Regions from separate parts of the Aggregatilinea sp. genome, predicted to be linked through region 1. Evidence: riboswitches for the same ligand, from Rfam matches in the RefSeq annotation. Region 1 holds a riboswitch; each other region holds the start of a gene.
What was found. Region 1 has a riboswitch for S-adenosylmethionine ahead of metH (methionine synthase). Riboswitches for the same ligand answer to the same signal wherever they lie in the genome.
Positions count from the first base shown of each region.

Region 1 (4,773 bases):
TGGTCGAGCCTTCCTTGCGCTCCAGGAAGTTTTCGAGATACGCGACGGCCTTCTTCATCACCTCGGCGCTTTGCAGCACGAACGGCAGGATCAGCTCGCCCGCGCCAAACTTGTCGCCCACCTCTTTCATGGCGGGCAGCAGCACGGTGTTCAGCACCGTGACGGCATCGTGGCGCGTCAGGCAGTCGTCGATCAGCGCTTCGACGCCTTCCTTCTTGCGGTGCACAATCTGCCAGTGGAGCGCTTCTTCGGCGGTCATATCTTCAGTGGGATCGACCTGCTCCGCCCCGCCTACGGCGACGTCGTGCTCCTCGTAGTACCGGATGAAGTGCGCCAGCGCGTCGGGGTGCGTGTTGAAGATCAGCGCGTCGGCCAGCTTGCGCTGGTCCTCGGGGATCTCCGCGTAGGGCGTAATGTGCGCCGGGTTGACGATCGCCATGTCCAGCCCCGCCTCAACGCAGTGCGTCAGGAAGACGCTGTTGAGCACCGCGCGCGCGGCGGGCGACAGCCCAAAGCTGACGTTGCTGACGCCCAACGAGGTCAGCACGCCGGGCAGTTCGGCCTTGATGCGCTTGATGCCGTCCATCGTCTCGACGGCGCTGCCCGCCATCTCCGGGTCGCCGGTCGCCAGGGTGAAGGTCAGCGCGTCAAAGATCAGGTCTTCGGGCGCGAGGCCGTACTCGTTCACGGTGATGTCGTGGATGCGCCGCGCAATCTCGAGCTTGCGTTCGGCGGTCTTAGCCATGCCCTGCTCGTCGATGGTCAGCGCGACCACCGCCGCGCCGTGCTTGCAGGCAATCGGCACGATCGCCTCGATCTTAGCCAGGCCATTTTCCAGGTTGATGCTGTTGATAATGCCCCGGCCCGGGTACAGGCTGAGGGCGGCTTCGGCCACGTCCGGCTCGGTCGTATCGATCATCAGCGGCACATCCACGCCCATCGCCAGCTTTTTGACCACTTTGCGCATCTGCTCGGCTTCGTCGGCGCGCTCGGTGAGGGCCACGCATACGTCGAGGATGTGCGCCCCGGCGTCCACCTGCTGCCGCGCGACCTGTAAAATGCCATCGTAGTCTTCTTCCAGCAGCAGGCGTTTGATCTTGCGGCTGCCCTGGCTGTTGACGCGCTCCCCGATCAGCGTGGGCGGCGGGGACTGGCGCATCGCCATCGCGCGCATCCCGCTCGATACGGCGGCCTCGGCTTCCGGCTGGCGCGTGGGTGGATCGCGCCGCGCGTCGGGCGCACCCTTCACGCGCTCGACCAGCTTTGCAAGGTGCTCCGGCGTCGTGCCGCAGCAGCCACCGACCACATTCACACCCCAATCGACAAACTCCGACAGCATCGCCGCGAACGGATCGGGCTGCATCGGGTAGACCGCCTCGCCTTCGACGTTGATCGGAAGTCCGGCGTTGGGCAGAATGCTCAACGGCTTCGTGCTGTGTTCCACGAGGTACTTTACCGGCTGCGCCATGTGCTCCGGCCCGGTCGAGCAGTTGAGGCCCAGCACGTCGATCGGCAGCGATTCGAGCGTGGTCAGCGCGCTGGCGATGTCCGTGCCGAACAGCATACGTCCCGACGTATCGAGCGTAACCTGTACCTGCAGCGGCACCTTGATCCCGGTCCGCTCGAAAGCATGGTCGATGCCGACCACCGCCGCGCGCACTTCGAGGATGTCCTGGCTGGTTTCGACCAGCAGCACGTCCACGCCGCCTTCCAGAAGGCCCTGCGCCTGCTCCCCGAAGATGGCTGACAGTTCATCGAACGTCACGTTGCTCAGGTCGGGGTCGTCGGAGCTGGGCAGCTTGCCGCTGGGGCCGATGCTGCCCGCCACGTAGCGCGGGACGCCTGTCTCCGCCGCGTAGCGATCCGCCACGCCGCGCGCCAACCGCGCCGCCGCCTGGTTGATCTCCAGCACGCGATCCTGCAAGCCATACTCGGCCAGCGTCAGACGGTTGGAGCGGAAGGTATCCGTCTCGACCACCTCGCTGCCCACGGCCAGAAACGAGGCATGGATCGCTTCGATCACATCCGGGCGGGTGATCACCAGATAGTCGTTGCAGCCCTCGGTGCGCGCGCCGCCAAAATCCTCGGCGGTCAGGTTATAGCGCTGGATGCTGGTACCCATCGCGCCATCGTAAATCAATACGTGGTCCGCAATCGCGTCAAGATAACGCCGGTTGGTAAAAGCACGCTCGTGTGATTTTGTCGCGTTCGTCATGGGGATTCGCCTCTTCTGGTGGCCTTCGCCGCCGGTCGCCGCACGGAGCCTCAGCCCCGCGAACTAAAACGCCCCTACAGCAACAAGGGGCGTCCGTGAATATGCATCTCGCGGGCCCTCATCTTCCAGTAGGCGCTGCCGGAGTTGGCACCGTACTGGCCGGTTGTGGCCAGGGGTTGCCGCGGGTTCACAGGGCCGGTCCCTCCCCCGCTCTGGATGAGGTGAAACTGCGGATGATCGTACCATAAGTCAGACCGGCGTGCCAATTAAGTCCGCCCATGCCGTATGATTCTATCCCGTTTGCCGAACCTGTTTGAGCAGGAAGCTCGACGTTCCATCATTTTGGGTATAATACAACCATTATCAGAGGCAACTCCCCGCTCCGCGAAAGGACTGTCGCCGCAATGCACCTCGATATTGCGCTGCTCGGCTTCGGCAACGTCGCCCGCGCCCTGGCGCGCCTGCTGGACGTCAAAGCTGCCACTCTCCGCGATGAATACGACCTCACCTTCCGTGTCACGGGCATCGCCACCCAGTCGCGCGGATGCGCGATCGATCCCGACGGGTTGGACTTACAGGCCGCGCTGCGCGCCGTCGAAGCAGGCGAGCGGTTGGACACGCTGCACAAGGGCGAACCGGTCAGCGATACGCTGGCGTTCATCGATGTTTGCCCTGCTGATTTAGTCATGGAAGCAACGTGGCTGAATCCCCGGACGGGCCAGCCCGCCACCGATTACGTCCGCGCCGCGCTCAAGGCCGGGCGGCACGTCGTCACGGCCAACAAGGGTCCGGTCGCGTTCGCCTACCAGGAACTGCGCGCGCTTGCCGCGGAAAAAGATCTCGGCTTCTTCTTCGAGAGTACGGTCATGGATGGCGCGCCGGTCCTCAGCGTGGGACGCGAGGGACTGTTGGCGACGACGATTCTGCGCATTCAGGGCGTCCTGAACAGTACGACAAATTTCGTGTTGAGCGCACTGGAACAGGGAACCACATTCGATGAGGCCGTGCGGCAGGCGCAAGCGATTGGCGTCGCGGAAGCCGACTCGGCGACCGATCTCGAAGGCTGGGACGCCACCGTCAAAACGGTCGTGCTGGCTAACGTGATCATGGGCGCAGATCTGCACCCGGCGGATGTAGATCGCACCGGCATCATGGGGATCACCGTGCAGGACGCGCAAGCCGCATTGGAAGCGGGCGAGCGCATCAAGCTGCTGTGCGACGTCGTGAACGAAAATGGCGCAGTGCGCGCCAGTGTGAAGCCTACCCGCCTGCCGCTCAGAGATCCGCTGTGTCAGGTGTCCAGAACCAGCAGCGCCGTTACCTTCCAGACGGACACGCTTCACCAATTGACCATCGTCGAAGGCGACACGGACCCCACGACCACGGCGTACGGGATGCTCGTGGATATGGTCAATATCGCGCGCGGTCGTTTTCGCGGCAGTTAGTTAAACAGAGCGGACGCGCCTATACTTGGTGTGGGTCCCACTACAACAGCTTTCAATCAGGACCGGGCCTGCAATCTGTCAGGTGTCCCAGGATCAACGTGCGATGAACCGCGACCAGACGCGCATCAACCAGCTTACATCCCCTTACAGCCCGTTCAATCCGCCGCAGTTGTCGTTGGACTTCAGCGATCTACTGTCGCTGATCTGGCGCATCGACCGCCACGCCGGGCAAAAGCACCTCGCGCAGTATTACATGGAGTGCACGCGCGCTCTTTCACGTGCGTTCCGCTTCGAGCAGCGCAGCCTGGGCCGCGTGATCCGCACCACAGAGCCGGGGCGCATGTACGAGATGCTCGGCAATGTGCCCTTTCGCGAAACGCACCGCCTTTCAGACGCTTCCGCACGCCGCGCCGCGATCCAGCAGCTAGCGCAGCTCCGCGCGGACGTGCTGTCGATCGGCGTCTACCAGCACAACTGGATCGTGGGCTGGCCGGGCAGCGGCGTGCAGGATCTGGAACTGCGCGAGCGGATCTTCGCCACATTGTTCACCGCCCTCCCCAGCCAGTACAGCCACTTCGGACGCCTGATCCTGGTGATCGACATCGTGCTGCAGGAACTGCTGTTGGGCAACCGCGAGAGCAGCGAGTTCACGCTAGGCACGCTAATCGACCGGTTCGGCTACCCGGACCCGGAGGATCAGCGCGTGCGCGATCTGTACAGCGGCGAGTTGAAGGATTGGGCGACTTAGCCCTTCGGCAGCGCTTTGGTCAGGTACACCACCGGCTCCAGGCCACAACCCAGGTCCAGCTCGATGGTGCGCGCGTCCTTGAAACCGAGCCGCCGGTACAATGCCAGCGCGCGTGGATTGGACAGCGCCGCGCCGATTTCGAGCGTGCGCACGCCCAGTTCCGCCGCGGCATCACTGAGCGCCTGCACCAACCGCGTGCCGACGCCGCGCCCGCGCAGCTTGGCGGTTACAATCAAGTCGCTGATTTCGCCCGCACGCGGCCAGAGCGTCAGCAGGCCGAAGCCACAGGGTGCGCCATCGCAAATGGCAACCAGCGCCAGCCCGCGATGATGCGACGCCATTTTTTCAGTGCGGCGCAGCATATC
Region 1 covers NZ_DAISHJ010000003.1:84,407-89,179, forward strand. Annotated here, with positions in the region: gene metH (methionine synthase) at 1-2,215, opposite strand, end outside; SAM riboswitch class I at 2,331-2,438, opposite strand; gene V7116_RS02270 (hypothetical protein) at 2,620-3,660, shown strand; gene V7116_RS02275 (hypothetical protein) at 3,764-4,408, shown strand; gene V7116_RS02280 (GNAT family N-acetyltransferase) at 4,405-4,773, opposite strand, start outside.

Region 2 (4,773 bases), on a different contig from region 1:
GCAGGTCGTCGGTACGCACGACATCATGATTCAGATTTTGGTCCATAACACGTATTCCTATCCTTGATAAAGCCCTGATGGCTTCTACAGTGGCAGTCGAGAGTGGGCGAAGCCTGATCGCGGCGCGACAATGCCAATCAGCATTCCCATTTTTATGTACGCATAACCGGGGTGAAACGGTGCGCACCCGGCGGCAACCGATCCCGTTTGAGGGGGCGCGATAGCCTTCCACAGCGTGCCGGGCCATAATATACAGGATCGTGCCCACGAATCCGCATATGAGCAACTTTGTATATTATAGAGGAGACTTTATGAAATTCCGTCAGCTTGGCAAGTCGGGGCTGCGCGTCTCTGTGATCGGCATCGGTACGTGGCAGTTCGGCGGCGAATGGGGCAAAGACTTCACCCAGCCCGAAGCGGACGCCATTCTGGGGCGGGCGCACGACCTGGACATCAACCTGATCGACACGGCGGAGTGTTACGGCGATCACCTGTCCGAGCAGATGGTCGGCAAAGCGGTGCGCCACAACCGCCAGGACTGGATCATCGCCACCAAGTTCGGCCACCACTTCAACGCGCGCTTCGACCGCGACACGGCCTATGCACCCGGCGAGGTGCGCCAGCAGCTTGAAGACTCGCTGCGGGCGCTGCAAACGGACTACATCGACCTCTACCAGTTCCATTCGGGCAGCAACGACGCCTTCGACCAGCCGGAGCTGTGGGACATGCTGGCCGAGCAGGTGCAGGCGGGCAAGATCCGCGCGGTGGGCCTGTCGATCAGCCCCAACACCAACATTTACCAGACGGCACGGGCGGCGTCCGTCGGCGCAAGCGCGATCCAGGTCGTCTACAACCGCTTGGACCGCATCCCCGAAGAAGAAGTGCTGCCCGCGTGCCTTGAAGATTACCTGGGTGTGCTGGCCCGCGTCCCGCTCGCCAGCGGCCTGCTGAGCGGCAAGTACAAGCCCGGCACGCGCTTCACGGACGACACCGACGTGCGCTCGACGCGCAGCGAGGATCAGATCCAGGCGCAGCTTGCCGAAGTGGAAAACATCCAGGCGCAAGAAGTGCCCGAGGGGGTGAACATGGCGACCTGGGCGCTGGCGTGGTGTTTGCAGCATCCCGCCGTGACGTGTGTGATCCCCGGCTGCAAGTCGCCGGAGCAGGTCGAAGCGAACGCCCGCGCCGCCGATCTGGACATGGTGCGCGCCGATCATCCGCAGGCGCTCGCGTAACCGTTCCCCAGAACGGAACGCGCTGGAGCGTGTGATGCACGTTTCGAGCGAGAGAACTGGATTCTCATGCGTTCATCATCCCGCGATCCGTAGGGGCGGGGCTTGCTCCGCCCGTTTTTTCCTGGGGTCCCCGCGCAACGGGGTTGTGTGGGGTGGCTTCCCCTTCCCTCCGCTTGCGTGGGGGAAGGGGCCAGGGAATGGGGGGCTATAAGTTCATAACAGGCTCTAGCAACAAACAGAAAACAAAAAACGAGGGTGCATATCTGCACCCTCGTCGCGTTTTTAGCGCTAGCCCGGCCTTATTCCAGCCCGGCAGCCTTACGCAGCGCGTCGGCCTTGTCGGTGCGCTCCCATGCCACGTCCAGGTCGTCGCGCCCGAAGTGCCCGAACGCAGCCACCTGCCGGAACTGCGGCTTGCGCAGCTCCAGGTTGTGAATGATCGCCGCGGGGCGCATATCGAAGTGCGCGCGGATCAGCTCGACGATCTTCTCGTCGGGGATGCAGCCCGTGCCGAACGTCTCGATGGCGACGGACAGCGGGCGCGCCACGCCGATCGCGTAGGAGATCTGAAGCTCGAAGCGCCGCGCCAATCCCGCCGCGACCACGTTCTTGGCAACGTAACGGGCCATGTACGCCGCGGAACGGTCCACTTTTGTCGGGTCTTTGCCCGAGAACGCGCCGCCGCCATGACGTGCCACGCCGCCGTAGGTATCGACGATGATCTTGCGCCCGGTCAGGCCCGCGTCACCGAGCGGCCCGCCGATGACGAAGCGACCGGTCGGGTTCACGAAGAACCTGGTCTTCTCGTCCAGCAGGTGCGCCGGGATGACGGGCTTGATCACCTGCTCGATGATCTCCGCGCGGATCTGCTCGCTGGAAATATCCGGCGCGTGCTGGCTGGAAATCAGCACGGTGTCGATGCGCTTGGGCTGGCCGTACGCATATTCGACCGTGACCTGGCTCTTGCCGTCGGGCCGCAGGTACGGCAGCGTGCCGTCGCGGCGCACTTCCGACAGGCGCTTGGTCAGCTTGTGCGCCAGCATGATCGACAGGGGCATCAGCTCCGGCGTTTCGTCGCAGGCAAACCCGATCATCATACCCTGGTCGCCCGCGCCCACCGCGTTGAGCTGATCCTCGGTCGGGCCGCCCTCGCGCTGTTCGAGCGCGCGGTCCACGCCCTGCGCGATGTCGCCGGACTGCTCCTTGAGCGACACGATCACGCCGCACGTGTCGGCGTCGAAGCCGTACTTGCCGCGCGTATAGCCGATGTCGCGCACAACATCGCGCACCAGCGCGTTAATGTCCACGTAGGTAGACGTAGTGATCTCGCCCATGACCACCACCAGCCCGGTCGTGACCGCGGTTTCGCACGCGACGCGCGCACCGGGATCTTCCGCGATGATGGCGTCCAGAACGGCGTCTGAAATCTGGTCGCAGATCTTGTCCGGGTGTCCCTCAGTCACCGATTCCGAGGTGAAGAAATACTGGGGAGAGGACATGAAGGTTGTGCTTGCTTTGTTCTCGCTCACCGAAGCTCCTTATGGAATGTCTTGCTCCACCGCCCTGCCCAACACATGAAAAAGCCCCCCGGCAGCACACTCCAGGGGGCACGTTTCACACCATGCATGGCCTCGTCGGGACAGACTCCACTGAGGCGGGTGGAAAAACGGCTCTCATCTTCCAGAAAACCTGACGGAATTGGCACCCTTCTCTGGCTGACGCGGAGTTGCTCAGCCGGAGGGGTTGCCGCGGCTTCACGGGGCCGGTCCCTCTGCCGCTCTGGATAAGAGTGTTTCCAATATAAATTGTTTTTAAAGGTGCGCGAATGATAGCACCCCTGATCAGGGCTGTCAACACGTGCCGGGTGGCAGCCTACGCCCGCCTGCGTCCCCGGCCATCCCCAAATCCGGGCCTCTACCGCGCGCCATGCGCGATCCAAAATTGACACCCAATCGCGCCTCGTGTACTCTACCTGTGTACGCAAGTGGTCGAGAGCGGCTGTAGGGGCCTACAGCAGGATTTTGGGGTATGACTGACGCAGAACTCGCCCTGTTGAGCATCGTGGCCGAAGGGCCGGTGCACGGGTACGACATCCAGACGATCATCACCCAACGCGGCCTCCGCGCCTGGACGAATATCGGCGTCTCGTCGATGTATTACGTCATCGACAAGCTGGAACGCCAGGGATTGGTCGAAAGCGAGCCGGGCCAGCACGCCGAAGGCCCCTCTCGCCGCGAGTACCGGATCACGCCCGCCGGGTACGGCGTCCTGCAAACCGCCGTAGCCGATCTGCTCAGCACCCCGCGCGAGACCGCCAGCGGCTTCGAGCTGGGCCTGGCGAACCTGGACGTGCTGCGCGCGTCCCAGCTTCGCAGCGCGTTCATCGCTTACCGGCAGGATCTCGTGATGCGCCTGGGGCAGGCACGCGAGCGCTGGCAGCAGTTGGTGAACGCCAAAGCGACTTATAACGTTATTGCGATCTTTGAACACCGTCTCGTCCTGCTGCAAGCGGAACTGGACTGGGTGACGCAGTTCATCGACCAGTGGGAGGCCCAGGCGCCGCCCGACGACGATCTGCTGCCCGAACCCGCCGACATTCCGCGCGCCAAGCAAGTCGTGCTGCCCCACGATCCCGACTCGCTACATCGCGCGTCAACCATGTCCGGCCCCGCGGATACGCATCTGAAACGCACCATGAACCGGCTCGACCGGGAAACACCGCCGCTCATCCCGATCCTCACGGATCCAGCGCCCGGTGATATTCAGGACGAACAGGCTCCTGAAGCTGAGGACGCGGGCGCGGATCGCCAGAATGAGCCGCGCGCCGATTAGATTTTGACCTGCTGCTCGTATTCCCCGGATGGAACGGCATGACACAACCCGCCACGATCCTATACATCGAAGATGACGACGCCGGACGCTTGATGATTCAGCGCGCCCTGACCTATGCGGGCTACCGCGTAGTGGCCGCCAGCCAGAGTATGCATGGACTGGAACTGGCCCGCACGCATCGGCCCGATCTGGTTCTGATCGACATCGACCTGCCCGACATGAGCGAAGCCGAGCTGATGATGCGTCTGCGCGCCGAGCCGGGCATGGCTGCCGTGCCGGTGGTCGCGCTGATCGCCGCCGACCGCGCCTCCGAGCACGATCGCGCGGCGCGCGCAGGCATGACCGGCACGATCGATAAGCCGGTCGACGTCGCCACGCTGACCAAAAAGCTCGAAGACTACCTGACGGGGCATCACGAGCCGCCCGATCCGAGCGCGCTGGCGCCGGTCCGCGCGGCGGTCAACCGTGAGATCGTGCAGCAGCTTGAAAGCAACGTCCGCGAGCTGGAAGCCATCAACCGCGACCTGTTGCGCCTGGACCAGATCAAAGACGACTTCATCCAGCTCACTGCGCACGAGCTGCGCACGCCGCTGACCACCGTCTACGGCTACAACCGGCTGGTGCAGACCTCCCCCGCCATTCAGGAGATGATGGCCCGCAGTCCCGAGGTGCAGGCCGTGCTGTCGGGCCTGTCGGAGTCCATCGA
Region 2 covers NZ_DAISHJ010000101.1:3,879-8,651, forward strand. Annotated here, with positions in the region: gene V7116_RS20070 (ABC transporter ATP-binding protein) at 1-46, opposite strand, end outside; gene V7116_RS20075 (aldo/keto reductase) at 312-1,235, shown strand; gene metK (methionine adenosyltransferase) at 1,535-2,734, opposite strand; SAM riboswitch class I at 2,906-3,025, opposite strand; gene V7116_RS20085 (PadR family transcriptional regulator) at 3,264-4,067, shown strand; gene V7116_RS20090 (ATP-binding response regulator) at 4,106-4,773, shown strand, end outside.
Region 2: it holds a riboswitch for S-adenosylmethionine, as region 1 does, so the genes downstream of both, metK (methionine adenosyltransferase) here and metH (methionine synthase) in region 1, are expected to answer to the same signal.

Region 3 (4,773 bases), on a different contig from region 1:
TTCAAAATCGAGCAACCTGCCGCGCCGCGAATGGTGTTGTGGGCAATGGCGAGGAACTTCCAGCCGCCGATCACCGGATCGGGGCGCAGGCGGCCCACCACGGTCGCCATGCCGCCGCCCGTGTCGCGGTCCCGGCGCGGCTGGGGACGATCCTGCTCGGAGCGCACCACTACCGGCTGTTCCGGCGCGGTCGGCAGACCGGGAACCGGATCGGGCCCACGGAACGACTGCCACGCCTCCAGGATCTGCGCCTCGGTCACGTCCTCCACGAAGCGCACCGACACCGCCACGAGGTGCCCATCAATCACCGGGACGCGCGTGCAGGTCGCGCTCATCACGCAGTCCAGCCATTGAATCTGCTCGCCGTCGAGCGCGCCAAGCATCTTACGCGGCTCCGTCTCGACCTTACCCTCTTCGCCGCCAATGTAGGGGACGACGTTCTCGGTGATGTCCAAAGCGGAAACGCCGGGATAGCCCGCGCCGCTGATCGCCTGCATACTGACGACTTGCGCGGCTTCGATCCCAAACTGGCGCAGCGGCGCGAACGCCATCACGACCGGGGCCGTCGTACAGTTCGAGTTGGTCGCCACACCGCCCGTGCTCCAGCCGTACTTGCGGCGCTGCACGCCGATCAGCGCGGCGTGCTCGGCGTTGGCTTCGGGCAACAGGATCGGCACGTCTTCCTGCATCCGATAGGCGCTGGCGTTGGAGCAAATCATGTGACCCTGCTCCGCCAGCCGCCATTCGACGGTCTTGGCGATGTCGCTGGGCAGCGCCGAAAACACAATGGGCGACTGCACATCCGCATCCAGCGGAAGCACCTCGCAGTCCGCGATGTGGGAGGGCGGATTGCCGGACAGCACCCAGCGAGTCGCCTGGCCGTACCGCTGCCCCGCGCTGCGCTCGCTTGCAATCAGCTCAGTCACGCGGAACCAGGGATGCCCTTCAAGCAGTTGAATGAAGCGCTGGCCGACCGCGCCGGTTGCTCCCAGCACGGCAACGTTGATCTGTTTCTGCCTGCTTGCCATAGGTTCACCTCTGATCACGGGATGCTTTCACAGTGGCACAACGTTACCATACTCACCACCCGCCGACCATCGGCGCTTTCCGCCAAATAGACTCCGGCCCCATCACAGGGGATATCAAATCCGGCCTGAAGGCGCGGCGGTTTTCGGTAAAATGCCCACTTTGCGATCAATTTAGCCCGTTTTGGAACGACTTTTCACCTCATAATGTCCCCGAACCATTTTTGGATGAATTTTTCAGAACCCTGTTGACAAATCTTTTAGGCCATGATAATCTGTCTCCCAGTTACCAATTGAATAGCAGCATACCCTTTTATCCAGAGCGGTGGAGGGACCGGCCCTTTGAAACCGCGGCAACCATTCGGATTCCGAAAGTGGTGCCAATTCCGGCAGAATCTTCTGGAAGATGAGAGGGGACTGGCAGATATCGCTATGTTCAAGTCCTTCTCTCTCCGGGGAAGGACTTTTTTGTTGTTTCCTCGGGGAAATGGGGTTCACCGCTGCTAATCGACCCATCAACCGCCCTAAGGAGGCACGAACATGTCAGGCACTAATGGTCACACCGAACACACCCTGAAGTTCAACAGCAAGGCTCTGCACGCGGGTTACTCCCCAGACCCGACCACAGGCGCCCGCGCCGTCCCGATTTACCAAACCACATCGTACCAATTCCGCGACACGGATCACGCGGCGGCGCTGTTCGCGCTGCAAGAACCGGGCAACATCTACACCCGCATCATGAACCCGACCAACGCCGTGTTCGAGGAACGCATTGCGGCGCTGGAAGGCGGCATCGGGGCGCTGGCGACGGCGTCGGGCCAGTTCGCGGAAACGCTGACCGTGCTCACCCTGGCGAACAGCGGCGACGAAGTGATCGCAACCAGCGCACTGTACGGTGGCACGTACACCCTGCTGGCGTATACGCTCAAGCGCGCGGGTATCACGACGCACTTCGTGGAGGAAAACACCCCCGAAGCATTCGAGCGGCTGATCAACGATAAGACCAAGCTGATTTACCTGGAAACGATCGGCAACCCGAAGCTGCAAATCCCCGACTTCGAGGGCATCACGGCGGTCGCGCACGCACACGGCATCCCGGTGGTGGTCGATAACACCTTCGCCACGCCGTACCTGTGCCGCCCGTTCGAGCATGGCGTGGATATCGTGGTGCACTCGACGACCAAGTGGATCGGTGGGCACGGCCTGAGCATCGGCGGCGTGATCGTGGACAGCGGCAAGTTCGACTGGAAGGCCAGCGGACGCCACGACGGCATCGTGGAACCGGAACCGGCCTATCACGGTGCGGTGCTGGCTGACGTGCTTGGCCCGGCGGCCTTTATCGGGCGGGCGCGCGTGGTCGGCCTGCGCGACTTGGGCGGCAGCCAGGCCCCGTTTAACAGCTTCCTGAACATCATCGGGCTGGAAACACTCGCCTTGCGCGTGCAGCGTCACGTCGAAAATGCGCAAGCCGTCGCGGAATACCTGGAACGGCATCCGGCGGTGTCGTGGGTCAACTACCCCGGCCTGCCCAGCCACGAAAGCTACGAGCGCGCCAAGAAATATCTGCCCAAGGGCGCAGGCGCAGTGCTCGGCTTTGGCATCAAGGGCGGGCGTGAAGGTGGACGCAAGTTCATCGACAGCCTCAAGCTGTTCTCGCATCTGGCGAATGTGGGCGACACCCGCTCGCTGGCGATCCACCCCGCGACTACCACGCACCAACAGCTCAGCCCCGAGGAACAGGTCGCGTCTGGCGTGACCGACGACTACGTGCGGCTGGCGGTCGGCATTGAGGACATCAACGACATCCTGTGGGACCTGGATCAGGCGCTCACGGTGGCGCAAGGCGTCAAGCCGGTCGCAGTTCCGTAAACCATTCCAAGAGTCTATTCTCCCGGGGGCGTGCGCACGCCCCCGGCGAGCTTTGAACCCGGTAAAGGCAGCAGCACCAATCATGGTCATGACAACTGACTCGACTACCACGCGCAAGACGATCAGCCACCCCAGGCCGCAGCCGACTTACCGGCGCTCGCGGCCCGGTTCCGTGGGGATCGTCAAGCGCCAATACGCCCAGTTCGATACGCCGCTGCACCTGCGCAGCGGCGAAACACTTGAAGGCTTCACGCTCGCTTACGAGACGTACGGCACGCTCAACGCCAGCCACAGCAACGCGATCCTGATTTGCCATGCGCTGTCCGGTGACGCACATGTCGCGGGCTATCACACGTCGCAGGCCAGCGAAAAGCCGGGCTGGTGGGATGAGGCGGTGGGCCCCGGTAAGATGTTCGACACCAACCGCTTCTTCGTGATCTGCTCGAACGTGATCGGCGGCTGCCAGGGCAGCACCGGGCCGTCGTCCACTGCGCCGGACGGCAAACCCTACGCCCTGCGCTTCCCGCACGTCACTGTGCCGGATATGGTCGAGGCGCAGCGGCATTTGCTGGATCATCTGGGCATCGAAAAGCTGTTCGCGACGGGCGGCGGCAGCATGGGCGGCATGCAGGCGCTGCAATGGGCGGTGGCATACCCGGAGCGCGTCGGTGCGGTGCTGTTCATGGCGAGTACCCCGCGATCCTCGGCGCAGCACATCGCGTTCAACGAGTCGGGCAGACAGGCCATTTACGCGGACGCGAACTGGAACCACGGCGATTATTATGGTGGCCCCGCCCCGGCAGGCGGCCTGAGCGTCGCGCGCATGTTGGCGCACATTACCTATATGAGCGAAGCGTCCCTGGAGCAGAAATTCGGACGGCGGCTGCAAAGCGCGGACGAGATCCCATACACGTTCGATACGCCCGAATTCGCCGTCGAGAGCTATTTGGAGCACCAGGGCGAGCAGTTCGTCAACCGTTTCGACGCCAACAGCTACCTCTACATCACCAAGGCCATCGACTATTTCGACATCGCCGCCGATTACGGCTCGCTGCGCGCCGCATTGGAGCGCGTCAAAGCAAAGTTCCAGGTGATCACATTTTCGAGCGACTGGCTCTACCCCGCGCACCAATCGCAGGAGTTGGTGCAAACGCTAACGGCCCTCGGTCGCAGCGTGGAGTACCATCACGTGCACGCGCCGTTCGGCCACGACTCGTTTTTGGTCGAAGTCGAAAAGATGTCCGATCTGGTCGGGACTTACCTCGACCGGCTGTGGCAGGATCACAAAGCGGCGACCCGGTAGCGGTCGCCGCTTTTCTTTTCTCAAACCCCAATTTCTACCCGAACGCTATAGGTAAATATCCCCCAACACTTCACTCCGCAAAAAAGGGCGATGCAAGCACCGCCCTACGAAACGCCCTCAACTCTGAACGTGACGAGCTAGGACACCGCGCTCTTGAGCGCTTCGGGCGCGTGACCGTTGCTGATGCCATTGAGCACCACGAGGCGGTGAATGCTCTGCACCGCTTTTTCCGTGTCCGCCGCGCGCACCACGATCGACAGGCTGTAGTCGCTCGCGCCGTGCGCAATCGCCAGGACGTTGACGCTCGCCTCTTTGAGCGCCCCGAAGACGCGCGCGGCCACGCCGGGCGTCGCACGCATTCCCGCTCCCACGACTGTCACGATTTCGACATCATCGTCGGCCCAGGTGCGCTGAATATCCTGGCGGCCATATTCGTGCGCCAGCTCGTCCTGGATCGACTCAACGACAGCGCCGCTCTTGTTTTCCGGCACGATAAAACAGATGCTTTGCTCACTGGATGACTGCGAGATCATCAATACGTTGGCGTTCTGCTTGGCAACCGCCGCAAACGTACGG
Region 3 covers NZ_DAISHJ010000007.1:46,472-51,244, reverse strand. Annotated here, with positions in the region: gene asd (aspartate-semialdehyde dehydrogenase) at 1-1,028, opposite strand, end outside; SAM riboswitch class I at 1,336-1,438, shown strand; gene V7116_RS04130 (O-acetylhomoserine aminocarboxypropyltransferase/cysteine synthase family protein) at 1,566-2,894, shown strand; gene metX (homoserine O-acetyltransferase MetX) at 2,977-4,197, shown strand; gene V7116_RS04120 (aspartate kinase, monofunctional class) at 4,335-4,773, opposite strand, start outside.
Region 3: it holds a riboswitch for S-adenosylmethionine, as region 1 does, so the genes downstream of both, V7116_RS04130 (O-acetylhomoserine aminocarboxypropyltransferase/cysteine synthase family protein) here and metH (methionine synthase) in region 1, are expected to answer to the same signal.